DNA from 4 places in the Candidatus Pantoea soli genome. Region 2 is predicted to be linked to each of the others. Evidence: riboswitches for the same ligand, from Rfam matches in the RefSeq annotation. Region 2 holds a riboswitch; each other region holds the start of a gene.

Region 1 (3,187 bases), on a different replicon from region 2:
GCGCGGCTGCACTGCTCGCGTCGCCATATGCGCAACCTGCTCGCTGCCATGCAGCAGGCGGGCTGGCTGCAGTGGCAGGCGGAGGCCGGACGCGGCAAACGTTCGCAGCTGCGTTTCTGCTGCACCGGACTGGCACTGCAGCAGCAGCGCGCCGACGAACTGCTGGAGCAGGATCGGATTGACCAGCTGGTTCAGCTGGTCGGCGATAAGCATCAGGTGCGGCAGATGATTGCCGCCCATCTGGGACGCAGCTTCCGGCAGGGCAAACATATTCTGCGCGTGCTTTACTACCGTCCGCTGCCCAGCCTGCTGCCGGGTTCGCCGCTGCGCCGCTCGGAAACCCATCTGGCACGGCAGATTTTCAGCGGCCTGACGCGGGTAAATGAGGAAAACGGGGAAATTGAACCGGATATCGCGCACCACTGGCAGCAAACGTCTCCGCTGCACTGGCGCTTCTTTCTGCGCCCGGCCATTCGCTTTCATCACGGCCGCGAACTGGCGATGGAGGATGTTATCGCCTCGCTGGAACGGGTGCGCAGCCAGCCGCTGTTTTCCCATCTGGTCCGCCTGCACGCGCCGGCTCCGTGGACGCTGGATATTCATCTCAGCCAGCCGGATCGCTGGCTGCCATGGCTGCTGGGCAGCGTCAGTGCGATGATTCTGCCGCGCGAGTGGCCCGCGCTGCCCAACTTTGCAGCGCAGCCGGTTGGCACCGGCCCCTACAGCGTGGTGCGTAATCAGCAGACGCAGCTGAAGATTGCCGCTTTTGACGACTACTTTGGCTACCGCGCGCTGATTGATGACGTCTCCATCTGGGTGTTACCGGAGATCAGCGATGAGCTGGTCTATGCCGGTGTAAAGCTGGAAGGGGAAAGCGCAGATGAAAAGTCAGAGGAGAGCCGGCTGGAAGAAGGCTGTTACTTTCTGCTGTACGATCAGCGATCCGCACGCGGACGCGATGCCGACTTCCGCCGCTGGGTCAGCTATCTGCTGAATCCGGTGGCGCTGCTGAATCATGCCGGCGTGGGCTATCAGCGCTACTGGTTTCCGGCTTATGGCCTGCTGCCGCGCTGGCATCACCGGCGCGATCTCGATCCCGTCAGCAAACCGCAGGGGCTGACGCAGCTGACGCTCAGCTGGTACAGCCAGCACGTTGAACACGAAGGCATTGCCAGTGCGCTGCGCCCGCTGCTGGCGCAGCAGGGTGTCACGCTGATAACGCGTGAAGTCAGCTATGAAGAGTGGTATGCCGGCGCGGGCGACAGCGATATCTGGCTGGGCAGCGTCAATTTCACCCTGCCGCTGGAGTATGCACTGTTTGCGCAGCTGTATGAGCTGCCGCTGATGCAGCACTGTGTTCCGCTCGACTGGTCAGCCGATGCCGCACGCTGGCGCGACAATGCGTTGCCGCTGGCGGAGTGGAGCCGCCAGCTGGTCAGCCACAACTACCTGCATCCGCTGTTCCATCACTGGCTGCTGCTGGAAGGGCAGCGCAGCATGCGTGGCGTGCGCCTCAATACGCTGGGCTGGTTTGATTTCAAGTCCGCCTGGTTCGCCCCGCCGGATCTGTGAGGCTTTCGCGCTGTCACAGAAGTGACTACACTAAGCCGTTCTCAACGGGGTGCCGGATAACTGGCTGAGAGAGACCCGTCGAACCTGATCCGGTTTGTACCGGCGTAGGGATTTGAGAGGCCTGCTGCTCAGATCCTTTGCGACTCAACGTTATCTTCTCCTCAAGGAGCGCAAAGTGTTAAACAAAGTTCTGCCCGTGCTGCTGCTGGTATGCGCACCGGCGCTTGCTGCCAAACCTGTCCTCACCGTTTATACCTACGATTCCTTCGCCGCTGAATGGGGCCCCGGCCCGGCGGTAAAAAAAGCCTTTGAAGCGCAGTGCGGTTGCGAACTGAAATACGTGGCGCTGGAAGATGGCGTTTCCCTGCTTAACCGGGTTCGTATGGAAGGCAAAAACAGCAAGGCCGACATTGTGCTGGGCCTGGATAACAATCTGGTCCAGGCGGCGGAACAAACCGGCCTGTTCGCTCCCAGCCAGGTAGATACCCGCACTCTGCAGCTGCCGGATGGCTGGCACAACAGCACGTTCATTCCGTTCGATTACGGCTATTTCGCCTTCGTTTACGACAAAACCAAACTGAAAAATCCGCCCAAAAGCCTGCGGGAGCTGGCAGAAAGCCCGGAAAAATGGCGCGTGATCTATGAAGATCCCCGTACCAGCACGCCGGGGCTGGGCTTGCTGCTGTGGATGCAGAAAGTGTTTGGCGAACATGCGGATCAGGCCTGGCAAAAGCTGGCGGCCAAAACCGTAACGGTCACCAAAGGCTGGAGTGAAGCCTACGGCCTGTTTCTGAAAGGCGAAGGCGATCTGGTGCTGAGCTACACCACATCACCCGCCTACCATCTGATCGAAGAGAAGAAAGATCAGTATGCAGCCGCGCCGTTCAGCGAAGGACATTATCTGCAGGTGGAGGTGGCCGCCCGACTGGCCGGCAGCCAGCAGCCGCAGCTGGCTCAGCAGTTTATGCAGTTTATGGTGTCCCCGGCCTTCCAGCAGACGATACCCACCGGCAACTGGATGTATCCGGTGATCAAAACCGCGCTGCCCGCCGGTTACGCCACGCTGCCGGTGCCGGCTGACGCGCTGCAGTTTACCCCTGCCGAGGTCGCTGAACACCGCGCCGCCTGGATTCGTACATGGCAACAGGCCGTCAGCCGTTAATGCCCGGCTGGCTGATTCCGGGGGCGTTCAGCGCGCTGCTGCTGTGTGCGGTGGCGCTGCTGGCATTTGGCGCGCTGCTTGCCGCCGCACCCGCCACCGACTGGCAGGCGCTGCTGAGCGACAGCTATCTGCATCATGTACTGGCCTTTTCATTTGAACAGGCCCTGCTCTCTGCGCTGTGCTCGGTCGTGCCTGCCATACCGCTGGCCCGGGCGCTCTATCGCCGCCGTTTTCCTGGCCGCGCCCTGCTGCTGCGCCTGTGCGCCATGACGCTGGTGCTGCCGGTGCTGGTGGCGGTATTTGGCCTGCTGAGCGTTTACGGGCGTACTGGCTGGCTGGCGCAGCTCTGTGCCGCGCTCGGCCTCTCTTATCATTTCTCTCCCTATGGTCTGCAGGGCATTCTGCTGGCGCACGTTTTCTTTAATCTGCCGCTGGCCACCCGCATGCTGTTGC
Region 2 (3,187 bases):
GTGTCGGCATGACCAATCACCTCCAGTTTGATCCAGCGCGTATCAAACAGCTCACGCGCCATATGCGCAGTGGTGACCGCCTCTTTAACAGTATGGCAACCCGCGGTGTTAGGCAGAATACGCAGCTTCAGGCCGGTCAGCAGCTCGCGAAACGCCGCCCCGGCGGCGCCTTCGCGGCGCAGGCTGACGGTGATGATCCCGGTGCCGGAAGCCGCAATGGCCTGCTGCAGCACCGCAGGTGACGGGTAACCTGCGGTGCCCAGCAGGAAGCGGGAAGTGCCGGCAAAATCGTAAAACATCGTTATCCTCCCTGCATTGGTGACAGCACTTCCAGCTGACAGCCCTCTTCCAGCTGCAGGCTGTCATACTGATTTCTGGGCACAAACTGGCCGTTGACCGCGCTGGCGACACAGCCTGCATCAATCTGCTGTTCGGCCAGCAGCTCCCGCAGCGTGCGCGCCGTTGTTGTTATTTCACGGCCGTTAAGCTGAATATTCATTTATCACTTCTCCGGAAAGGCGCTGCATCAGCTGTTCTGCCAGCATCGGTGCCAGTAAAAAGCCGTGCCGATACAGGCCGTTAAGGTAAAACGTTTCATTGTGAAAATGGATTTCCGGCAGGTTATCCGGATAGGCCGGACGCAGTCCGCTGGCGCTTTCGATAATTCGCGCCTCGGCCAGCGCCGGGTGCAGCGCCCAGGCGGCACTCAGCAGCTCCATCATGGCGCGGGCGCTGATCGGGCTGGCATCCTGGCTCTCTACCATGGTGGCACCCAGCATCAGATGCCCGCCCTGGCGCGGCACCAGGTAGCAGGGAAAGCGGGGATGCAGTAAACGGATCGGGCGGGAAAAGTGCAGCTCATCGCTGTGCAGGATCAGCATCTCACCGCGCACAGCTCGCAGACGCGGCAGTGCGGGCTGCGCGTGAATACCCCGGCAGTCAATGATGCGTCCGGAGGGTGCAGTGGCGTCAAAGCATACGCCACGCTGCAGCAGGCGTTCGCGCAGTTCCGTCAGCGCTATGCGCGGATCGAGGTGCGCCTCACGGGCAAAAAACAGCCCGCGGGCAAAGCGCCCGTCCAGCGCCGGCTCCAGCTCTGCAGGATTCACCCACTGGTGCTGCTCTGTCATGCGGGCAAACCGCGTCAGCTCGTTGCTGTCCCGCGCTGGCGCAACCACCAGCGTACCGCGGTGCGCCACGCCGCTGACCCGCTGCTGCCACCACCCGGCGGCGTGTTGTCCCAGGCGAATGACATCCGCAGGGGCGCTTTCCGCTTCACACCAGGGGGCTAACATCCCGCCGGCAAACCAGGAGGCGGGACGGCGGGATGCATCGCCGAAAACCTCAACGGTTTCGCCTTGTTCAGCCAGCAGGGTTGCCACACAAAGACCGGCCACGCCGCAGCCCAGTACGCTCCAGCGGCTCACAATGCCGGTTCCGCAATCAGAAGGAAATTCACATCGGCCTCTCAGTGTTGACTGAGACCCGTGGATACAGGAGAAGGGATAGCGCGAAGGCAGGATGCCGCTCTGCGCCAGACAGCGCGTTACAGCACGCCGTCAGTCTTCCTACGCCAGTATCAACTGGGTCAGGTTCAAAGGGTCGCTGAACCGCGCAGTGCGCTATCAGCCTCTCAGTCTCTGTGGCGAGACTCCCCCGACGGCTCTATTTGTATTGCAGGCGCTGCCGGACGTCAAGCAGCGCGTCGGGCGTGGTGGATCGCACGCGCGACATGTGATATACCAGAATCACCTTGCCTGAGTGAAAAAAATCACAGATTTTTTATTCACTTATGCTTTTTTCAGCTACTTATGGAAGCCCTATGCATACCTTCAGAATCGCCTTTATTAAAGCGGGATGGCACAACGAGATAGTGAATAATGCGCTGGTGGGATTCCGCCAGGCCCTGGCAGAACAGCAGGTTGAACATCAGCTGAAAACCTTTGATGTTCCCGGCGCCTTTGAAATGCCACTGCTGGCAAAACGTCTGGCTGAAACCGGCAACTATGATGCGATTGTTTGCGCGGCGCTGGTGGTGGACGGCGGCATTTATCGCCATGATTTTGTCGCGCAGGCGGTTGTGGATGGCCTGATGAACGTGCAGCTGACCACCAATGTACCGGTGTTTTCGGTGTCGCTAACGCCGCACAATTTCCAGCCGGCAGAGGTAATTGAAAACTTCTATCGCGACCATTTCATTAAAAAAGGTCAGGAAGCCGCTCGCGCCGCGCTGGCTATTCATCAGCTTGTGGTGGAGTAAAGGCTGCAGCAGGATGATGGTATTACCACCCTGTACCGAATTTAAGCGAAATCTGTGCAGGGTTTATTGCGTACGGAAAAGCAATCTGGTTTATACGGTGCGGAAGGAAGCCGCGAAAACAATAAATGAATTTAACGGTTTCACTATTTATTAAAATAATGAAACCGTTGCAACAAACTAAAATTAGCGGCTTACTTCATGACCGATCAGGCCGCCAATGGCTGCACCGCCCAGCGTACCAAAGGTGCTGCCGCCAGTCAGAACAGCGCCACCCACGGCACCCACACCCGCGCCAATCGCGGTGTTTCGGCCACGGTGTGACATGCCACACGCGGTTACAGATAAGGTCACCAGTAATACCACGGCAATACTCAGGCTGCGTTTTAAAAGCATTAAAATCCTCATTACCATTAATGCTAATGGAATGTCATTATGTTAATTTGATTGTTGTTTGTGCGCCGTATCCCTGGCAGACGGTACATCGTCAGTCGGCAATATAATAGGCCGGCAAAAAGTAATACAGGTAAAAATTCCTATTTTAATGCGGCCCTGTTTGCACTGCTGCTTAATTAAGCAGTCGCACACGCGCTTTTATCGCGATGGAAGATTATTAGTAAAACGGCAATAAAACGTGCAGCTGAATGACAACGGCGGCAGCGAAGTAATGCGTGGAGAAAAAGGCGGATGAAGACGTTTAAAGGCAACAAGCAATCGCTGCCAGTGCGCTACTGCAAACAGTGTCACAAACCCATGACCTGGCGGAAAAAGTGGGAGAAGTGCTGGGAGCAGGTGCAGTATTGCTCGGAACGTTGTCGCCGTGAGGCAAAGCGCCGCACGGTCGACAACGAATAATCGCCGCAGGATTATGCCGCAGAAGACGCGTCTGCCGCCGCGTCACCGAAGCGTTCACGCATGTGCGTTTCAATT
Region 3 (3,187 bases), on a different replicon from region 2:
GAGCCCCAGCTGCGGGGCGGTCGCGGGAAAAGCGTGTGTCATGATTATTCCTCTTTCAGGGCATCGGCGGCGTGATAGAGTTCGCCGCCGCGGCTGCGGAAGGCATCGGACATCTGTGCCATGCCGATCGCCACCGGCTGCGCCTCCGCTTCCTGGCGGGCAGCAAATTCCCGCACCTCCTGGGTGATTTTCATTGAGCAGAATTTCGGGCCACACATTGAGCAGAAGTGCGCCACTTTGCCGGACTCCTGTGGCAGTGTCTCATCATGAAAAGCGCGTGCCGTATGCGGATCAAGGGCGAGATTAAACTGATCCTCCCAGCGAAATTCAAAGCGCGCTTTCGACATAGCGTTATCGCGGATCTGCGCGCCGGGATGGCCTTTGGCAAGATCGGCCGCGTGGGCAGCGATCTTGTAGGTAATCAGCCCCTGCTTCACATCCTCTTTGTTGGGCAGGCCCAGATGCTCTTTCGGCGTGACGTAGCACAGCATGGCGCAGCCAAACCAGCCGATCATGGCGGCACCAATGCCGGAAGTGAAATGATCGTAGCCCGGCGCAATATCCGTGGTCAGAGGGCCAAGCGTGTAAAATGGCGCTTCGTGGCAGTGTTCCAGCTGCTCGGTCATATTGCGGCGAATCATCTGCATTGGCACATGACCCGGGCCTTCAATCATCACCTGTACATCGTATTCCCAGGCAATTTGCGTCAGCTCGCCCAGCGTGCGCAGTTCGGCGAACTGGGCTTCATCGTTGGCATCCTGCACTGAACCCGGACGCAGACCGTCGCCCAGCGACAGCGAGACATCGTAAGCGGCGCAGATTTCGCAAATCTCGCGGAAGTGCTGATACAGGAAGTTCTCCTGATGGTGCGACAGGCACCATTTCGCCATGATCGAGCCGCCGCGTGAAACGATACCGGTCAGGCGCTTCGCGGTCATTGGCACATAACGCAGCAGTACGCCCGCGTGAATAGTAAAGTAATCGACGCCCTGTTCTGCCTGCTCCAGAAGCGTGTCGCGGAAAACTGCCCAGCTCAGATCTTCGGCAATCCCGTTCACTTTTTCCAGCGCCTGATAGATGGGCACGGTGCCAATGGGCACCGGACTGTTACGCAGAATCCATTCGCGCGTTTCATGGATATAGCGGCCGGTAGAGAGATCCATTACCGTATCCGCCCCCCAGCGCGTTGCCCACACCAGCTTTTCCACTTCCTCTTCGATTGAGGAGCTGACCGCAGAGTTGCCAATGTTGGCGTTAACCTTCACCAGGAAATTTCGTCCGATAATCATCGGTTCCGATTCCGGGTGATTGATATTGGCCGGAATAATGGCGCGGCCGCTGGCCACTTCCTGGCGGACAAACTCCGGGGTGATATTTTGCGGCAGCTGCGCGCCAAAACTGTGGCCCGGATGCTGCTGTAACAGCACTTCGCTGCGAATGCGTTCACGGCCCATGTTCTCGCGCAGGGCAATAAACTCCATCTCGGGCGTAATGATGCCCTGGCGCGCATAGTGCAGTTGGGTAACCCGCCGGCCACGAATGGCGCGGCGCGGTTGGGGCAGGTGTTCAAAGCGCAGGTGGTCAAGGCCGTCATCGGCAAGACGCTGCTGGGTGTAGGCGGAACTTTGCTGGCGCAGCGTTTCGCTGTCGCCACGCTCTTCGATCCAGCCGGCGCGCAGTTTCGCCAGGCCGCGATGGACATCAATGGCCGCCGCCGGATCGCCATATGCGCCGGCGGTGTCATAGACCGGCACTGGTTCATTTTCGGCGTAATGCGGCTGATCTTTCGTACCGCCAGTGTGGGTAGGGCTGAGCTGGATTTCACGCATCGGCACCCGGATATCCGGCCGGCTGCCGGTGATCCAGATACGCGTTGAATTGGGGAACGCGGTTCCCTGCAGTGAATCAATGAATTCCTGCGCCCGGGCGCGTTGCTCGCGACGAGAAGGTTTAGCATCAGACATAGCAAATTTCCTGTCATTAAGGGGAAGTTGCTTGTCCGGAGTCCGGAAGGAGTAAGCGTGCCGTTACCGGCGGAACGCCAGCCACACGCTGATACTGACTACTCTTGTTCCCTTCGCAGGTACTAACCTGATCAGGTTCCGCGGATCCCGAATGAACGGTCTCAGCCCGATAGGGCACTCCGACAAGGTGTACGTCTCAGGGTGTCCGCTGCTGCAGCGACACCCCCAACGTTATGCCTCTGGCAGGCATAAAAAAACCCACTCAGCATAAGAGGGGTTTTCAGGAATCACAAGTTTTTTACCACCGCGCCGGCTTAAGCGGGACGGGCAATGGTGCTGTCGTTGGCGACCGGCGGGCGCGCCAGCTGGTTATCCCAGGCAAGCTGAATCAGTTTATCTTCCAGGGTAAAACGCGACTCCAGCGCTTCACCGACTTCCGACAGCGCCTGCTGGAAATCCACGCAGTTGTCGTCATTGATCGCCTGCTGCAGATGACTGTCATACAGCTGCATGATGCGGTCGGTGTTGCTCTCCAGCGCCGGAAAAATCTGTGCGGACGCAATCATCGGGCTGTCGCCTTCCATCTCTTTGATGATGCGTTCATAAATACCAAAGTGGCCAGCAGAGAGATAGTCGACCAGATAGTGACAGAAACCGTCCAGCGCCTCTTCATCCAGCGCGCTCAGCGCTTCTTTGTGCGGCTTCATGCCAATTAAAGCGTAGTAAGCAACAAGCAGTTGCCGGCGGTCGCGCAACCAGGCGTCGACGAATTCATTACCGCCACCTACACGCCTGGTCAGGTTATCTAACTGGGTAAGCATACGGGACTCCAGGTGAGTTATAGTTGTTTATTACACACACTTAACAGCATGATTTCAGCGTGCCATTTGACGCTAAGGACAACGATTAAGATGCAACGTGAGATCTCAAGCGTAGACGCTGGCTGGTGGATTGTCAGCTCGGAACAGAAACTTTGGTTGCCGCAGGGCGCGTTGCCGCATGGCTTAGCCGCAGAATTTGGTCTGGTGGGCTGTCAGGGACTGCAGATCGGCGAATGGCTGGGGGAAAATGTCTGGCTGATACGTGAAGCGCGTCCGGAAAGCATGGCCTCTGTTCGTCAGCTGATCGACGAAGATGTCGGCCTGTTCCAGCTGGCCGGACGCGGTGTGCAGCTGGCAGAATTTTACCGTTCGCATCGCTGGTGTGGATACTGCGGTCATGAA
Region 4 (3,187 bases), on a different replicon from region 2:
GCTCTTTTCATCCTGCGCCACGGCACACCCCAGCAGCGCGGCGGCTTCCGGCAGATTCGGCGTGATCAGCGACACCTGCGGCAGCAGCCGTTCGCGGATAGCGGCAACCGCCTCCGGTGCCAGCAGCGCATCGCCGCTTTTAGCAATCATGACCGTATCCAGCACCACAAACGGCAAACGGGCGCGATTCAGCTTCTCCGCCACCACCTCCACCACCGCCGTTTCCGCCAGCATGCCAATTTTCGCCGCATCAATGCGCACGTCGTCCAGCACGGAATCCAGCTGAGCCCCGACAAATTCCGGCGCAATGCGATACACCGACTGCACGCCGCAGGTGTTTTGCGCCACCAGCGCGGTGATGACGCTGGTGCCGTACGCACCCAGCGCGGAGAAGGCTTTGAGATCGGCCTGGATCCCGGCACCGCCGCTGGGATCGGTGCCGGCAATGGTCAGCGCGTTGATCCGTTTCATACTGCTACCTCCAGCGTCCACAGCGCGTCGATAAAGGCCGCAACAAAGCTGCCCGGCCCGGCCACGCTGCGAGCCGCCTGTTCGCCGGCCAGCGCCATCACGCCACAGGCGGCGGCGATATGCTGCAGCCTGTCGCCCGGCAGGCTGGCAAAGGCGGCGACCACAGCCGATAGCGCACAGCCGGTGCCCACCACGCGCGTCATCAGCGGACTGCCGCCTGGAATAGCCAGCATCCGGCTGCCGTCGGTGACGTAATCCACTTCACCGGTTACCGCGACAAGGGTGCGGTAACGCTGCGCCAGCGCCGCGGCGGCATCGAGTGCGGCATCCGCCTGGTGCACGCTGTCCACCCCGCGCCCGCCAGCCGACTGCTGTGCCAGCGCCAGAATCTCTGAGGCGTTACCGCGAATGGCGGCGGGCTGCAGCGGCAGCAGCTGCTGGCAGAATTCCGTGCGCAATGTCAGCGCGCCCACGGCGACCGGGTCCAGTGTCCACGGCTTGCCGGCCTGCTGCGCCGCCTTTACGGCGGTCAGCATCGCTGCGCTGCGCTCCCGCGTCAGGGTGCCGACATTGATCACCAGCGCATCGGCAAAGCCGGCAAATTGCGCCGCTTCCTGCGCATCAATCACCATTGCGGGTGAGGCGCGCAGCGCCAGCAGCACATTCGCGGTAAAGGTTTGTACCACATCGTTGGTCATGCAGTGCACCAGCGGTGCCTGCTGACGCAGCAGCAGCAGTGAGTGCGCAAGCTGCGCGGAGGAGAGAAGGTCAGGCTGTGTCATAACGCTCCTAACCGGCGATCAAGAAGGCGAATGCGGTCAGGCATCTGACTTCCCTACGCTGGCATTATCCAGATCAGGTAATACGGGTTTTTCTCAGCCTTCACAAAGAAGGGCACCCCGAGTCATGCACGCAATGCGCGCGCGTCACCAGCATAATCGCAGCGAATCGGCTTGTAAATCATGTGGGTGCTGGCCAGAAAGCGGGCGCAGATCAGGTTGAAGCGTGCGCCGGAAATGCGTAAACCGCGGTGCCGATCAAAAAAGCCTGTCTGCGCAGAGGGGTCTCCGCAGCGCTATTGTGATTGAACAGGGGCAAAACCGGCTATTTTTTCCTCACCTGCTCTCGGTTTGATGCGCGTCAAACTGCGGCGCGGCAGAAAACGGCCTAATCCCTCTCCGGACATTCTTCACTGGCCTCACTGCTCCGGATATCTGCATGTTGTCAAAACTGTTTAGTCTGATTCCCCATGGCCACCGCTGGCATCGCATCAGGATTTCCCGCAAAGGCGCCCTGCGTCCCGGCAGCCGCGCCGGCCTTGCCACGCACATCACCGCACGCTGCCAGCGTTGCGGGGCGCGGATAGAGAAAATCTATTATCGCGATATCAGTGATGCGCAGGCGCGGCGCTGGCTGGGATAAAAAAAAGCCCCGCAACACAGGTTGCGGGGCGGTTGCGTGGCTATCGCAAAATCTTATTCAGCCGGTTGCGTGCGGATCAGGTAATCAAAGGCGCTGAGTGACGCTTTCGCTCCTTCACCGCTGGCAATGATGATCTGCTTGTACGGCACGGTGGTGCAGTCACCGGCCGCGAACACCCCTTTCAGGCTGGTTTCGCATTTTGCATCGATGATGATCTCACCCATGCGGTTGCGCTCCACTGCCCCTTCAAGGAAGCCGGTATTCGGCAGCAGACCAATCTGCACGAAAATGCCGCTGAGGGCAAGGTCGTGGCTGGTCTGCGTGGTGCGATCAATATAGCTCAGGCCGGTGACTTTGCTGCCGTCGCCTTTTACTTCCGTGGTCTGCGCATTCAGAATCACATCTACGTTTTTCAGGCTGCGCAGCTTATCCTGCAGCACTTTGTCGGCGCGCATTTCACCTGCGAACTCCAGCAGCGTAACGTGCTCGACAATCCCGGCCAGGTCGATAGCAGCTTCAACGCCGGAGTTACCGCCGCCGATGACAGCGGTGCGCTTGCCTTTAAACAGCGGGCCATCGCAGTGCGGGCAGTAGGTTACGCCTTTGGTGCGATACTGCTCCTCACCCGGTACGCCCATGTTGCGCCAGCGTGCTCCGGTGGCAATGATGATGCTGCGTGATTTCAGCACCGCGCCAGAGGCGGTTTCAATGGCGTGCAGGCCGCCCTCTTTCGCCGCAGGAATCAGCTTGATGGCGCTCTGGGTATCAATCACGTCCACATCGTAGTCGTCGACGTGTGCGCGCAGTGAACCTGCCAGTTTCGCCCCTTCGGTTTTCGGCACCGAAATGTAGTTTTCAATGTCTACGGTATCCAGCACCTGGCCGCCGAAGCGTTCGCCCATCAGGCCGGTACGGATGCCTTTACGCGCAGAATAAATGGCTGCCGCTGCACCTGCCGGGCCGCTGCCGACAATCAGCACGTCGTAAGCGGCACGCTTGTTCAGCTCTTCCGCGGCGCGCTTATCCGCATTGGTGTCAACCTTGCCGACAATTTCTGCCAGGCTCATGCGGCCCTGACCAAACTCGTTGCCATTCAGGTACACCGCCGGCACGCCCATAACATTGCGCTCGGTGATTTCATTCTGGAACATACCGCCGTCAATTGCCGTGTGGCTGATGCGCGGGTTCAGAATCGCCATCAGGTTCAGCGCCTGCACCACGTCCGGGCAGTTGTGGCAGGAGAGCGAATAATAGGTTTCAAAATGCAGGTCGGTATCCAGCGCCGCCACCTGAT

Evidence for each region. A riboswitch is a leader RNA that binds a small molecule or an ion and turns the genes downstream of it on or off. The one in region 2 is predicted to bind thiamine pyrophosphate.
Region 1: linked by a shared signal. The riboswitch ahead of thiB (thiamine ABC transporter substrate binding subunit) and the one ahead of D8B20_RS19120 (FAD-dependent oxidoreductase) in region 2 are both predicted to bind thiamine pyrophosphate.
Region 3: linked by a shared signal. The riboswitch ahead of thiC (phosphomethylpyrimidine synthase ThiC) and the one ahead of D8B20_RS19120 (FAD-dependent oxidoreductase) in region 2 are both predicted to bind thiamine pyrophosphate.
Region 4: linked by a shared signal. The riboswitch ahead of thiM (hydroxyethylthiazole kinase) and the one ahead of D8B20_RS19120 (FAD-dependent oxidoreductase) in region 2 are both predicted to bind thiamine pyrophosphate.

What each region holds. Positions count from the first base shown of each region.
Region 1 covers NZ_CP032702.1:704,103-707,289, reverse strand. Annotated here, with positions in the region: gene sgrR (HTH-type transcriptional regulator SgrR) at 1-1,572, shown strand, start outside; TPP riboswitch at 1,608-1,701, shown strand; gene thiB (thiamine ABC transporter substrate binding subunit) at 1,748-2,734, shown strand; gene thiP (thiamine/thiamine pyrophosphate ABC transporter permease ThiP) at 2,710-3,187, shown strand, end outside.
Region 2 covers NZ_CP032703.1:378,826-382,012, forward strand. Annotated here, with positions in the region: gene D8B20_RS19110 (thiazole synthase) at 1-299, opposite strand, end outside; gene thiS (sulfur carrier protein ThiS) at 302-499, opposite strand; gene D8B20_RS19120 (FAD-dependent oxidoreductase) at 483-1,427, opposite strand; TPP riboswitch at 1,549-1,668, opposite strand; gene D8B20_RS19125 (6,7-dimethyl-8-ribityllumazine synthase) at 1,823-2,260, shown strand; gene D8B20_RS19130 (YMGG-like glycine zipper-containing protein) at 2,444-2,653, opposite strand; gene D8B20_RS19135 (DUF2256 domain-containing protein) at 2,945-3,112, shown strand; gene D8B20_RS19140 (sugar porter family MFS transporter) at 3,124-3,187, opposite strand, start outside.
Region 3 covers NZ_CP032702.1:224,626-227,812, forward strand. Annotated here, with positions in the region: gene thiE (thiamine phosphate synthase) at 1-42, opposite strand, end outside; gene thiC (phosphomethylpyrimidine synthase ThiC) at 45-1,964, opposite strand; TPP riboswitch at 2,056-2,156, opposite strand; gene rsd (sigma D regulator) at 2,279-2,785, opposite strand; gene nudC (NAD(+) diphosphatase) at 2,876-3,187, shown strand, end outside.
Region 4 covers NZ_CP032702.1:2,415,303-2,418,489, forward strand. Annotated here, with positions in the region: gene thiD (bifunctional hydroxymethylpyrimidine kinase/phosphomethylpyrimidine kinase) at 1-471, opposite strand, end outside; gene thiM (hydroxyethylthiazole kinase) at 468-1,253, opposite strand; TPP riboswitch at 1,287-1,383, opposite strand; gene D8B20_RS11240 (hypothetical protein) at 1,690-1,893, shown strand; gene ahpF (alkyl hydroperoxide reductase subunit F) at 1,947-3,187, opposite strand, start outside.